3 regions of the Pseudomonas arvensis genome follow, and region 1 is predicted to be linked to each of the others. Evidence: riboswitches for the same ligand, from Rfam matches in the RefSeq annotation. Region 1 holds a riboswitch; each other region holds the start of a gene.

Region 1 (4,735 bases):
TGGTTGACCCCCAGATGAATCGCCATGGTTGTCCCATGCCGCGCCAGACTGTCGAAGTCCTCGCCGGCCGGCATGCTGGTTTTATCGGCATAGCGGGTCAGGATCACGCTTTGGGCGATGTCCGGCAGAGTCAGTTCGGTCTCCAGCAGCGCGGCGCAGGCCGCTACGGCGGTGACGCCAGGGATGATCTGGAATGGGATGCCCAGTTCACGCAAATGACGGATTTGCTCGCCGATTGCGCCGTAGAGGCTCGGATCACCGGAGTGCACGCGCGCGACGTCCTGGCCTTTGCCGTGGGCAGTCTTGATCAGGTCGATGATCTGCTCCAGGTGCAGTTCGGCGCTGTTCACCACCTGTTCTGCCTGATGCCCCTCCAGGACCGCAGCGGGCACCAGCGAACCGGCGTAAATGATCACCGGGCAACTACGGATCAGCCGCTGGCCTTTGACGGTGATCAATTCCGGGTCGCCGGGGCCTGCGCCGATGAAGTAGACGGTCATTGGGGAGTTCCTGTCAAAAACGGGCGAGCATGAAGATTGCTCATGATCGGGGAGGGCGATTATCGGGGGTTTAACCGGCGCAGGCCAACGCAAAGGTGGCTTGGGCGGTTTTTTTGCGGGTGATGAGCAACCGGGCAGGAGCGCCGCAGAGCTGTTCCGCAAGGGCCAGGGCGGCGCTTTCGGCGATGCCGTAACAGCCCGTATGGGCGAACGCGACGGCGGACTTGTGGCTGAGTCGGTCTGCATAAGCGGCCAGTTGCTCGGCGCTGAAGCACTGCAAAGGCAGATTCAACTGCCGCGCCAGCGCCAGCAAGCCTGGCTCGTCCTGTTTGCGGTCGATGCTGGCCAGTGCGGTGATGCTGTGGCGATCAATCCCGCCCTCGGCGAGGGCGGTATCCAACAGCGCCAGCAGGGCGTGAGCCGCACAACCGCGCTGGCAACCCAGGCCGACCACGTAGGTCATGCCGAGTATTGATCGTCGCGGTTGCGGCGGAACAGCCAGGCGCTGATCAGGCCCAGGGCCAGCCAGAACGCCACGTTGGTCAGTTGCGAGGCGATTTTGAACTGCGCTTCCAGGGCTTGCGGCGCGAGCATCGCATGCACTTCCGGTTGCGGCGCGCCGATCACGTGCGGTACCGCAAGGATGGCAGCGCCGAGCACTTTGAGCAGCCAGTTGCGGCCGAACACGATGAGCGCAATCCCGGCAGCGGTGGAGGCCGCAGTGCCGATCCACCACGTCTGGCGCAGCGCCAGATCAGCGGCTGCCGTGCCCGGCAACTCGGGCGGCAGGCCCATCGTCGGTGCCAGCACAAAGGTCGCGTAACCGGCCAAACCCCACAGCAGGCCTTGTGCCGTGCGGGTGGGCGCACGCAAGGTGTAGAGGCCGGCCAGCATCAGCGCGAAACCGACCGCTACCACCAGGTTGCCACCCGTAGTGGACAGCACGCGCTGCCAGCCGTCTTCCGGCTCCCAGGCTTCGGCATCGTGGGTGTGGGCAGCAGCGCTGGCGGCGTGTTCGTGCACCACTTCGGTGGCTGCAGGGGCTTTTTCAAAGGTTTCCGCCTGCAATATCAGCGGGGCGACCCAAAAGCTTTGCAGCAGGGTCAGCAGCAGGGCGGCCAGCAAGCCGGTGAACCCTGCGGTTTGCGCAATACGCTTGATCATGTCGGCAGGTCTCAGTGGCACGGGAACGCGGCGCTGTGGCGAGTATCGTGGGCAGCGTTGTGCACCGCCTCGATATGCGAGAAACCGGCGAAATACACCAGGCACGCGCCGAGAATCGACGCACCGATGGCGGCGGTCAGGCGTTGGCTCAGGGTAGAAGTGCTGCTGGCGGAGGGCGAAGTGCTGCTGATGATCGACATGGCGCGTCCCTTTCAGGTGTCTGGGTGAAACGAGCGCATGAAAACCCCGCGAGCCAGGCACGCAGGGTTCCGAACAGCGCCCGCCCACCGCGGGTTTGTTATCTGATTTTTCGGGCCGGTCTCCGGGCTTGCGAGGGACACTGGGTCTATAAAGCATCGCCTTCCCATGCCGTACTGGCACAGTGGATCTGACGCTTCACTCGCTTACCGTTGCGGGGGCAGCACCGGACTGGTCATGGCGTGCATGATTTACCGGTTTCCCGTTTCACCCCGTGAGGGGCACCCGAAACAAGATGTGTAGGAGAGCATGGGCGGGGGACGGTAGTCAAATGCGGCAAGCCCCTGTAGCCTTGCACCTTCGAGGTTCTTCGGCCCAGGCCGAAGCTAAGAAGGGAACGCGGTTCAAGCCGCGGCTGCCCCCGCAACTGTGAAGGGTTCATCCGACTGCCACGCCACTGCCATCAACGGCGGGAAGGCGCAGTCGGCGCCGGTCTCGCGACCCGCAAGCCCCAAGCCAGGAGACCTGCCTCGCAACCGATTTTCCAATTCAACCGGGCGGGGTGATCCGGTGACGAAATCCGCTTCTGCGCCATGCCGCAGGGCCTATCGTCCCGTATGCCCGCCCCCAAGGGCATCCGATGAAAACACTGGCCAAACTTCCCGTCACCATCGTTACCGGCTTCCTCGGCTCGGGCAAAACCACCTTGCTGCGCCATATGCTCGACAACGCCCAGGGCCGTCGCATCGCCGTGATCGTCAATGAGTTCGGCGAGCTGGGCATTGATGGTGAAATCCTCAAGCAGTGCTCCATTGGTTGCACCGAAGAAGAAGCCAACGGCCGTGTCTACGAACTGGCCAACGGCTGCCTGTGCTGCACCGTGCAGGAAGAATTCTTCCCGGTGATGCGCGAGTTGGTCGCCCGTCGCGGCGACCTTGACCATATCCTTATCGAAACCTCGGGCCTGGCCCTGCCAAAACCACTGGTACAAGCCTTCCAGTGGCCGGAAATCCGCAGCGCCTGCACGGTAGACGCGGTGATTACCGTGGTCGACAGCCCGGCCGTGGCCGCTGGCACCTTCGCTGCGTTCCCCGATCAAGTGGACGCCCAGCGCAAGCTCGACCCGAACCTGGACCACGAGTCGCCGCTGCACGAGCTGTTCGCCGACCAACTGGCCAGCGCCGACCTGGTGATCCTCAACAAGTCCGATCTGATCAGCCCGCAAGACCTGGCCCGTGTCCGCCTGGAAGTCGCCGAAGAGCTGCCGCCAGCCGTGAAGATTATCGAAGCCAGCAGCGGTCGCGTACCCCTGGACGTGCTGATTGGCCTGGGTGCTGGGTCCGAAGAGCACATCGACGGTCGTCACAGCCATCACGATCACCACCACGAAGGTGAAGACGACCACGATCACGATGCGTTTGACTCCATCTCCATCGACCTGCCTCAAGCCGATGAAGCGCTGCTGCTCGACGCCTTGACCCAGCTGGTGGTGCAGCACGGCATCCTGCGCGTCAAAGGCTTCGCCGCGATCCCGAACAAACCGATGCGCCTGCTGATCCAGGGCGTGGGCACCCGTTTCGACAAACACTTCGACCGCGCCTGGACGGCCGATGAAGCCCGCATCACGCGCCTGGTGCTGATCGGCCAGGACCTCGACGCGGCCGGCCTCGAAGCGCAATTGCGCGCCGCGCTCAGCGTTTAACCCATGCACCTGCTCAGGACTCAGCCCGGTGGTTTCGTCGCGGACGACAATATTGCCGACCTTGGCCAAACGCCCGCCGAGCTGGTGATCCTGTGCAGCGGTGATTCCAGCCTGGCATTGTTGGCCGAAGCGGCCCAGCAGTTACCCGACGACTACCCCAGCCTGCGCCTGGCCAACCCGATGCAAGTGCAGAACCATGCCTCGGTCGACCTGTATGTCGATGAGGTGCTGCGCCACGCCAAGGTCATCCTGATTTCCCTGCACGGGGGCATCGGTTATTGGCGCTACGGCATCGAACGCTTGGTGGAGTTGGCGGAGCGCGGCGTGCAGTTGATTCTGGTGCCGGGAGATGATCGCCCGGATCCGGAGCTCAGCGGCCTCAGTACCGTCGGCGTCGAGGTTCGGGATCGCCTGTGGCAGTTTCTGCGTCAGGGCGGGCTGGCCAATGCGCTGGATTTCTATCGCTGCCTGGCCAGTGGCTATCTGGACCGCGATTACCCGTGGGCCGAACCGCAAACCCTGGCGCGCACGGCGATCTATCACCCCCATAAAGCCAATGCCCGGCTCGACGACTGGCAGGCGGATTGGCACGCCGAGCAAGCTGTGGCGGCCGTGCTGTTCTACCGCTCGCACTTGCAGGCGGCCAATACCGGTTTTATCGACGTGTTCTGCCAGCGCTTGCAGGCGGCGGGCCTCAATCCGTTGCCGATGGCGGTGGCCAGCCTGAAAGAGCCCGGCTGCCTCGCGGCGGTCGAGGACTGGCTGGATGAAGCGCAGGCCTCGGTGATTCTGAATACCACCGGTTTTGCCCAATCCAGCCCCGAAGCCCCGCATTTGCGCCCGTTTCGCCGCAATATTCCGGTGATCCAGGCGATTTGCGCCCAGGACAACCAGCCGGGCTGGGAGGCCAGCGAACAAGGCCTTGGCCCGCGTGATCTGGCGATGCACATTGCCTTGCCGGAGCTGGACGGTCGCATTATCAGCCGGCCGATCAGCTTCAAGGACCTGGCCTGGCGCAGCGAACGCAGCCAGTCGGACGTGGTGTGCTACCGCGCAGCACCCGAGCGCATGGATTTTGTCGCTGAGTTGGCGCGGCGCTGGGTCGAACTGGCGCGAGTGCCGAATGGGGATAAACGCATCGCGCTGATCCTGGCCAACTACCCGACCCGCG
Region 2 (4,735 bases), 1.5 Mb from region 1:
CTTCACCACTGACGCGGCGAAGGCGCGGGACATCGCCAATCAACTGGAAACCGGCGGGATCTTTGTCAACGCCTTCAGCGTCTCCGACCCACGGGTGGCGTTTGGTGGCGTGAAGAAAAGTGGATTCGGCCGCGAGCTGTCGCACTTTGGTGTGCGCGAGTTCTGCAACGCGCAGACGGTATGGCTGGACCGCAAGTAACCCCTTGGGGTTCAACAGCGAACATGCCGCCGCACGCACTGCACCAACCCATCCAGGGCCGGGGACTTCACCGGCGCGAGCACACACACTGTGTGCTCGCGCTCACCCTCGCTGACCGTCAGGGTGTAATGCACCTGGCCCGGTTTGCCAGGCTCAGGCGCCGTGCTTTGCGGTAACTTAAAGAAGTCTGAAGCTTCGATCAATTGCCGCAACTCCTGCTGTTGCGGCTCGGGCAGCTTCTCCAGCTCCACACTGTTCGGTCTCGCCAGGCCCGGAAAAAATGCCGAGCCGCCGTTTTCCTTGATCGAAATTCGCATGGCTGTTCCTCACCGCCTTGGCGGCTTGTCAGACGTTGATGCCCACGGCTTTCCAGCCTGCCTTGACGGCCTTCTGCTCATCCTTGTTCGCCCCGTACAAACGACCGGCGACGTCGTAGGTGATGCGCGCAAAACGCAGGAACCCGGAGTTCGGCCGCAACCGTGCATCGCGCAGGGCGTCATACCAGATGCGCCCTGCCCGCTCCCAGGCAAACCCGCCGATCTTCGTTGCCACCTGATAGAACGCATGGTTGGGAATCCCGGAATTGATATGTACGCCGCCATTGTCGTCATAGGTTTGCACAAAATCATCCATATGCCCCGGCTGCGGGTCCTTGCCCAGCAGCTTGTCATCAAACGCGGTGCCCGGTGCCTTCATCGAGCGCAAGGCAGTGCCTTTGATTTTCTTGGTGAACAACCCTTTGCCGATCAGCCAGTCGGCGTCCTCGGCCTTTTGCTGCAACGCGTACTGCTTGATGAGTGAGCCGAACACATCCGACAGCGACTCGTTCAACGCACCGGATTGATTGAAGTACATCAACTTGGCCTCATCCTCAGTCACGCCGTGGGCCAGTTCATGGCCGATCACGTCCAGAGCCACGGTGAAGCGGTTGAACAACTGCGCATCACCGTCCCCGAACACCATCTGCGTCGAATTCCAGAACGCATTGTTGTAGTCCTGGCCAAAATGAACGGTGGCGTCCAGCGCCATCCCGGCATCGTCGATGGAGTTGCGGTCGAACACCTGGTCAAAAAAGTCGAAGGTGGCGCCCAACCCATCATAGGCTTCGTCCACTGCGGCATCACCACTGGCAGGCTGGCCTTCAGCGCGGATCAGCTTGCCAGGCAGGCTGTCGGAGCCTTCGGCACTGTAGATAGAGCGGCGTTTTTCGGCGCCGATGGCCAGGGCCATATGCGCGGGGCCCTTGGCGGGCACCGCGACCATGCGCAGCGAACGGAACGTGCTGTCCTTGGCCCGCGTACGCAACGCGACGTCGCGCTGGGCTTTATCACCGTGGCGCGCGATCTGGTCGAGCATGTACGGCGGGATCAGGCAAAAAATCGGATTGCGATGAGGCTGGCGAACACACATTGGCTGGCTCCTTTTGCGAGGGGTGAGCGTCTGGACGACCGTTTTCAGGATAGCCGCCATGGCTTGACTCGACATTAATTGTCATCAACCTATGTTGCAGTCATGTTGATCCAACACCCGTGAGGACCGCCCGATGCCAGCACGTAAAGCCAACGCCGACCTGACCTATCGCCCCCGGCTCGCCGACCTGCGGCCGCTGCTCGCGGCCAGCCCAACCCTGTTGGAAGCCCGGGCCGCGACGCCGCGTGTTACCCCGGCCAAAGACCTGAAAAACCGCCAGGGGTACGCCGACGATTTCCTCGGTAGCTTCGAGGTGCCCTGGCCCACCGTGGCGCAGGCACTGGCGCCTGACGCGCAGCCAAAGCGCCTGGACTACACGCATTTCTCCATCACGATGTCACGCGCCCGACGACTGGCACTCTACGTGGGCGTCAATATCGACGGCGGGAAACACGTGGATATTGTGCGCAGCAACGACACCTGGGCCTACGACGGCCGCCTGCCCACCGACGCCCAGATAGGCGAAGACCTCTACGCCGGCAATGGCCTGGATCGCGGCCACTTGGTGCGGCGCCAGGATCCCAATTGGGGCGACGAGGCAAAAACCGCCAACCTCGATACGTTCCATTTCACCAACTGCTCACCGCAGATGAGCGGCTTTAACCAGAAAACCTGGCTGGAGCTGGAAGACTACATCCTCGACAACACGCAACGCTGGAAAGCGCGGGCCACGGTGTTTACCGGGCCGGTGTTCGGCGACGATGACCGCGTGTACCGGGGCGTCAAAATCCCCAAGGCGTTCTGGAAAGTGGTCGCCTACCTCAGCGACGACGGCAAGCCGTCGGCCAGTGCCTACATGATCGACCAAAGCCGCGAATTGGGTCAGCTTGAGCTGGTATTTGGCCAACTGCGGACCTACCAGCGCAGCGTGATCCAGATCGAGCAATTGACCGGCATCCGTTTCGGCAACCTGGCCGACTACGACGGGTTCAGCAACGAAGAGCGCGCCACCGGCACGCGAATTGAAGCGCTGATCCAGGGCCCCCAAGACATTCGTCTGTGAGCCACTGAACTTCAGCCTCCCTCTGCGAGGCTGAATCAACTACCATACCGCCGCCGGTTCCCCCATGGGACTAATAGGGAATTCGAAACGCCGCCCGCGGCGCCAATCGAAACTGCCCCCGCAACTGTAGGTGCCGAGCCTGCTCCTTAACGCCACTGGACCTCGTCCGGGAAGGTCGGAGCGTGGCGACGACGCATCAGTCAGGAGACCTGCCGGCCCAGCACAATCACTAACCGGCGGGGTGTCCGGGAAGGACATCCTTGCCTGCCCGACCGGCAGCGTTCGAGGGCGTATTTCCGAGCCGTACTGCCCCTGTTTCAACTACGGTTCACACGGAGATCGCCCGATGCTGCCACGCGTTATTGCCCTGATCACCGGCCTGGGTTTCTGTGCCCTGGCCCAAGCGGCGCCCACTCACTACCCGCTGACGGTCGAAAACTGCGGCAATGCCGTGACCTTCCCGCAAGCTCCTGCGCGCAGCGTGACCATCGGCCAGGCCGCCACCGAAATGCTGTATGCCTTGGGCGTCGGCGATAAAGTGGTCGGCACCTCGCTGTGGTTCAACCGTGTGCTGCCCCAGTACCAGGCGCAGAACGACAAGATCGAACGCCTGGCCAACAACGAGCCGAGCTTCGAAGCCGTGATCGCCAAGCGCCCGCAACTGGTGGCTGCCGAGCTGGAATGGGTGGTCGGCCCGCAAGGTGTGGTGGGCACCCGCGAGCAATTCCATGAACTGAAGATCCCGACCTACCTGCTGCCCTCCGACTGCGAAGGCAAGGACAACCTGGTGGGCGCCGACGGCACGCGGCTGGAGCCGTTCCGCATCGAAACCATCTACAAAAGCATCAGCCAGCTGGCCGAGATTTTCGACGTACAGGCGCGCGGCCAACAGCTCAACGATGACCTCAAGGCGCGCCTGGCCAAGTCCGTCGCCACCGTGCAGAGCAAGGGCCTCAAGCACGCCAGCGCGCTGGTGTGGTTCTCCAGCTCCGAGATGGCCAGCGACCCGTATGTGGCCGGCCACAAGGGCGTCCCCGAATTCATGCTCGAAACCCTCGGCCTGCACAACGTGGTGCAGTCCGATGAAGAGTGGCCCGCCGTCGGCTGGGAAACCATCGCCAAGGCCAACCCGACCTTCCTGGTGATCGCCCGCATGGACCGCCGCCGCTACCCCGCCGACGACCATGAAAAGAAACTCGCCTTCCTGCGCAGCGACCCGGTCACGCGCAACATGGACGCGGTGAAAAACAACCGCATCATCATCCTCGACGCCCTGGCGCTGCAGGCCAGCATCCGCACGTTCGATGGCCTTGAACAACTGGCTGGCGCCATCGACGGCTACGACCTGCACAAATGAATAAAAGCGTGATCCGCACCCTGCTCGCCCTGACGCTGCTATTGATCGCCGTACTCGCCGGCGTGGCCATCGGCGAAACCGCCATCGAGCCGCAAGTGGTGCTGCAAGTGCTCGCCAACAAACTGTGGAACGCCGGCTACCTGCTCGACCCCATCGACGAAGGCGTGGTGTGGAACTACCGCCTGACCCGCGCCCTGGTCGCCGCCGCATGCGGTGCGGGGCTGGCCACCTGCGGGGTGATCTTGCAGTCGTTGCTGCGCAACCCGCTGGCTGACCCTTACTTGCTGGGCATCAGCGCCGGCGCATCGACCGGCGCGGTATTGGTCGCGCTGATGGGCGTGGGCGGCGGGTTGATTTCGCTGTCGGCCGGCGCGTTTGTCGGCGCCATGGCGGCGTTTGCCCTGGTGATCCTGCTGGCGCGGGCCAGCAGCTCCATGAGCGGCACCGGCCAGATCATCCTTGCAGGCATCGCCGGTTCGCAGCTGTTCAATGCGCTCACCGCATTCCTGATCACCAAGTCGGCCAGTTCCGAGCAGGCCCGCGGCATCATGTTCTGGCTGCTGGGCAACCTCAGCGGCGTGCGCTGGCCGTCGGTGTGGCTGGCGGTGCCGGTGGCAGTGGCCGGCTTGGCGGTGTGCCTGTGGCATCGGCGTGCGCTGGATGCGTTCACCTTTGGCAGCGACTCGGCGGCGTCCCTCGGCATTCC
Region 3 (4,735 bases), 1.8 Mb from region 1:
CCCGACCTGTAACCGCTGCGTCACAAACCCGGCTCCGGCCGGGTTTGTTGTTTATGGGGTGGTGGCGTCAAACAATCCGCGTAAAACCGGCAAGTTAACGCAAACCTTTGATTTTGCTTGTGGTCTGCTGCATTGTGCACCCGGCGTCACGGGTATAAACTTTGCAAACTTTACACAGAGGCCACTAGCGGTTCGATGGGAGCCGTTCAGTCAGCATGAAACCGATTCAGCTGCCCTTAGGTGTGCGTCTGCGTGATGACGCCACCTTTATCAATTACTACCCAGGCGCCAATGCCGCTGCACTCGGCTATGTCGAGCGGCTCTGCGAAGCCGACGCCGGGTGGACTGAAAGCCTGATCTATCTGTGGGGCAAGCACGGCGTGGGGCGTACCCACCTGTTGCAGGCCGCTTGCCTGCGCTTCGAGCAGATCGGCGAGCCGGCGGTGTACCTGCCCTTGGCTGAGTTGATGGATCGCGGCATCGGCATCTTCGATAACCTTGAGCAATACGAACTGGTGTGCCTGGATGACCTTCAGGCGATTGCCGGCAAGGCCGATTGGGAAGAGGCGCTGTTTCATCTGTTCAACCGCTTGCGTGACAGCGGTCGGCGTTTGTTGATCGCTGCCTCCACCTCGCCGCGCGAGTTGCCCGTCAAGCTGGCTGACCTCAAGTCGCGCCTGACCCTGGCGCTGATCTTCCAGATGCGCCCGCTGTCCGACGAAGATAAATTGCGTGCCCTGCAATTGCGTGCCTCCCGTCGCGGCCTGCACCTCACCGACGAAGTCGGGCACTTTATCCTCACCCGCGGCACTCGCAGCATGAGTGCGCTGTTCGATTTGCTCGAACAGCTCGATCAGGCCTCCTTGCAGGCCCAGCGCAAGCTGACCATCCCGTTCCTCAAAGAAACCCTAGGCTGGTAGCCAGCCCTTTGTTTTCAAGGGTTTTGGCAAATTCCAGGCGTCAGAAAACCCGCGTTTGGGCCGGTTTGGCCACGCGAAAGGCGTCTATAGGGTGTTAAGGGCTTAGATGTCATAGTCCAAACAAGAAGTCACATAGATCACGATTGAATTTGCAAATCGATGTGATAGAGGGCATAGTCTCGGCTTCTTTACACATCAGCCACGGTCGTGCCCATGCTAAATCGCTTCGCACCCCTCGTGCCTCTCGCACTCGTTACCCTGTTGTTTGGTTGCGCCTCCCACCCTCAACAGGTGGTTGAGCAGCAAAAGCCTCAACAACATGCCCAGGCAAAATTCGTTGCAGCGCAGTCTTCCACTGTCTATCAGGAAGCTCTTTATAAAGAAGAGCAGGCAACCGAGAAAGAACTGGCCGACTTCTCCGGCAACAAGCCTTATCAGCTTCCAGTTCTGGCCGACAGCATCCTCGAACGTGGCATGTCCCTGATCGGTACCCGTTACCGTTTCGGCGGTACCTCTGAAGCCGGTTTCGATTGCAGCGGTTTCATCGGCTATCTGTTTCGTGAAGAGGCTGGCATGAACCTGCCACGCTCCACTCGCGAAATGATCAACGTGAAAGCACCGTTGGTCGCGCGCAACAACCTCAAGCCCGGTGATCTGCTTTTCTTCAGTACTGCAGGCCGTGGTCGTGTCAGCCACGCCGGTATCTACCTGGGCGATAACCAGTTCATCCACTCCAGCAGCCGTCGCAGTGGCGGTGTTCGAGTCGACAGCCTGGGCGACAGCTACTGGAGCAAAACCTTCATCGAAGCCAAGCGTGCACTCGCCATGGCCCCGACGACAGTTACCGCTAGCAAGTAAACTTAAAGTGATACTTGAAGTTTGACGTGTAAGCGCTAGAATCCCTGGACATTGTTGTAATCCGTTCGCGCGAGCCTTGCTTGCGCGTTCTGGTTTTCAGCGTTCGGCAGCGAAAGCCGCATCCAGACCAGGATTGTTTTGCACATGTCGACGTCAGCCCGCCTTGTTCTCCTCGTGTGCGCCGCGCTGCTCAGCGCTTGCGCCAGCCGTCCACCGCCCGCTCCTGTCGCGGTCAAGCCCAAGCCGGTGTTCAACTACTCCACCCAGAATTTCTCACCTGCTGCCGAAGACGTGCTCTTCCGTGCGCTGGGCCTGGTCGGCACGCCTTATCGCTGGGGCGGCAACACGCCGGACTCGGGCTTTGATTGCAGCGGCCTGATCGGCTTTGTGTTTCGCGACGCCGCCGGGATCTCCCTGCCGCGCACCACCCGCGAACTGATCGTGATGCGCGCCCAGGACGTGAGCGAGCAGAACCTGCAAACCGGCGACCTGCTGTTCTTCGCCACCGGCGGTGGTTCGCAGGTCAGTCATGCCGGGATCTACGTGGGCGAAGGCCGTTTTGTCCATGCGCCGCAAACCGGCGGTACGGTGAAGCTGGATACCTTGTCCAAAGCGTATTGGCAGAATGCCTACCTGAGCGCCAAGCGTGTGTTGCCGGGGAATCTGGCGCGCAATCCTTAAAAGCAGCTGCAAGCTTGAAGCTTGCAGCTAGCCCCTCAACCCACTAACCTTCGCCGCTTGTTCCAGGTGCTCTGTGACCCATGGGTCGACGGAGTGAAACAGGGAAGCCGGTGAGTGAGCGCGCTTGTACACAGCGCCGCCGCAATTCCGGCGCTGCCCCCGCAACGGTAAATGAGTCAAGACGCTGCTTTTGCCACTGTATCGCTCGCGATATGGGAAGGCGCAGCGTTGGCCTGTGTGCTCTCTATAAAGAGCAGCGCCACTCATGAGCCCGGAGACCGGCCTGGATCATCCAACAGCATCACGGTGGGCGATGCTTGGCTGTCTGTTTTTTCTTTTTCCTGCCCGCCGTTTTTGTCCAGCCCCAACGGAGAGCTGCCATGACCGATACCCCCGACCGCGACGAACGCCACCTGGCGCGCATGCTGCGCAAAAAAGCCGTGATCGACGAGCGCATTGCCAATTCCCCCAACGAATGCGGCTTGCTGCTGGTACTTACCGGCAACGGCAAAGGCAAGAGCAGCTCGGCGTTTGGCATGCTCGCCCGCGCCATGGGCCATGGCATGCAGTGCGGCGTGGTGCAGTTCATCAAGGGGCGCAACAGCACAGGTGAGGAGTTGTTCTTCCGCCGCTTCCCCGAGCAAGTGCGCTTCCATGTCATGGGCGAAGGTTTTACCTGGGAAACCCAGGACCGCCAGCGCGATATCGCCGCCGCCGAAGCTGCCTGGGCGGTGTCCCGCGAGCTGCTGCAAGACCCAGCCATCGGCCTGGTGGTGCTGGACGAACTGAACATCGCCCTCAAGCACGGCTACCTCGACCTGGACCAAGTGCTCAGCGACCTGCAAGCCCGCCCGCCGATGCAACACGTGGTGGTCACCGGCCGTGGCGCCAAGCCGGAACTGATCGAGATGGGCGACACCGTCACCGAAATGGGCATGCTCAAGCACGCATTCCAGGCCGGTATCAAGGCACAGAAGGGCGTCGAACTTTGAATCAGCCCCGTCATTGCCCAGCCGTATTGATCGCCGCACCGGCGTCCGGCCAGGGCAAAACCACCGTCACCGCCGCGCTGGCGCGTTTGCACCGCAACCTGGGGCGCAAGGTGCGTGTGTTCAAATGCGGCCCGGACTTCCTCGATCCGATGATCCACGAGCGCGCCAGCGGTGCACCGGTGTATCAATTGGACATGTGGATGGTGGGTGAACAGGAAAGTCGCCGCCTGCTGTGGGAAGCAGCGGGGGAGGCCGACCTGATCCTGATCGAAGGCGTGATGGGCCTGTTCGACGGCACGCCCTCCAGCGCCGATCTGGCGCGCCACTTCGGCGTGCCGGTGCTGGGCGTGATTGATGGCACCGCCATGGCCCAGACCTTTGGCGCCCTGGCACTGGGCTTGGCGCGCTACCAGCCGGATCTGCCATTCGCCGGCGTGCTGGCCAACCGCGTCGGCACGTTGCGCCATGCGCAGTTGCTTGAAGGCAGTCTCACCGAAGGCCTGCGCTGGTATGGCGCACTGTCCCGCGAGACCGGAATCGAACTGCCGAGCCGTCATCTGGGTCTGGTGCAAGCCAGCGAACTGAATGACCTCGATGCACGCCTGGATGCCGCCGCCCAAGCCTTGGGCAGCAGTTGCGAAGTCGCCTTGCCGCCACCCGTAACCTTCGCCGCGCCTGAAGTGATCGCCGCCGAGCCGCTGTTGGCCGGTGTCCGCATTGCCGTGGCCCGCGACGAAGCCTTCGCCTTTACCTACGGCGCCAGCCTCGACCTGTTGCGGGCGATGGGCGCTGAACTGACGTTTTTCTCGCCGATCCATGACCACGCGTTGCCTGACGCCGACAGTCTCTATCTGCCCGGCGGTTACCCGGAGTTGCACCACCAGGCGCTGTCTGAAAATACCCCGATGCTCGACGCCATTCGCGCGCACCACGCGGCGGGCAAGCCGTTGCTTGCTGAGTGCGGCGGCATGCTCTACCTGCTGGACTCGCTCACCGACGTCGATGGCCACCGCGCCGAACTGCTTGGCTTGTTGCAGGGTGATGCGGTGATGCAGAAAAAATTGGCGGCACTGGCCCTGCAAAGTGTCGACTTGCCGGAAGGCACATTGCGCGGGCATACCTATCACCATTCGTTGACCACGACCGCGTGGGAACCGATTGCTCGCGGCCTGAGCCCCAATGGAGGGCGCGGCGCCGAAGCGGTTTACCGGCAAGGGCGCATGACGGCTTCCTACGTGCACTTTTACTTTCCGTCGAACCCGCTTGCGGTGGCCGCATTGTTTT

What was found. A riboswitch is a leader RNA that binds a small molecule or an ion and turns the genes downstream of it on or off. The one in region 1 is predicted to bind cobalamin.
Region 2: linked by a shared signal. The riboswitch ahead of AB3G88_RS18560 (ABC transporter substrate-binding protein) and the one ahead of AB3G88_RS11705 (CbtB domain-containing protein) in region 1 are both predicted to bind cobalamin.
Region 3: linked by a shared signal. The riboswitch ahead of cobO (cob(I)yrinic acid a,c-diamide adenosyltransferase) and the one ahead of AB3G88_RS11705 (CbtB domain-containing protein) in region 1 are both predicted to bind cobalamin.

What each region holds. Positions count from the first base shown of each region.
Region 1 is NZ_CP162038.1:2,598,475-2,603,209, forward strand. It holds gene cobM (precorrin-4 C(11)-methyltransferase) at 1-500, opposite strand, end outside; gene AB3G88_RS11695 (cobalamin biosynthesis protein) at 571-963, opposite strand; gene AB3G88_RS11700 (CbtA family protein) at 960-1,664, opposite strand; gene AB3G88_RS11705 (CbtB domain-containing protein) at 1,676-1,864, opposite strand; cobalamin riboswitch at 1,961-2,166, opposite strand; cobalamin riboswitch at 2,209-2,409, shown strand; gene cobW (cobalamin biosynthesis protein CobW) at 2,503-3,564, shown strand; gene cobN (cobaltochelatase subunit CobN) at 3,568-4,735, shown strand, end outside.
Region 2 is NZ_CP162038.1:4,130,972-4,135,706, forward strand. It holds gene AB3G88_RS18540 (aldehyde dehydrogenase family protein) at 1-199, shown strand, start outside; gene AB3G88_RS18545 (protealysin inhibitor emfourin) at 211-516, opposite strand; gene AB3G88_RS18550 (M4 family metallopeptidase) at 545-1,609, opposite strand; gene AB3G88_RS18555 (DNA/RNA non-specific endonuclease) at 1,743-2,672, shown strand; cobalamin riboswitch at 2,710-2,903, shown strand; gene AB3G88_RS18560 (ABC transporter substrate-binding protein) at 3,019-4,029, shown strand; gene AB3G88_RS18565 (FecCD family ABC transporter permease) at 4,026-4,735, shown strand, end outside.
Region 3 is NZ_CP162038.1:4,409,986-4,414,720, reverse strand. It holds gene AB3G88_RS19845 (AI-2E family transporter) at 1-12, shown strand, start outside; gene hda (DnaA regulatory inactivator Hda) at 216-920, shown strand; gene AB3G88_RS19835 (C40 family peptidase) at 1,134-1,778, shown strand; gene AB3G88_RS19830 (C40 family peptidase) at 1,923-2,459, shown strand; cobalamin riboswitch at 2,507-2,760, shown strand; gene cobO (cob(I)yrinic acid a,c-diamide adenosyltransferase) at 2,840-3,451, shown strand; gene AB3G88_RS19820 (cobyrinic acid a,c-diamide synthase CobB) at 3,448-4,735, shown strand, end outside.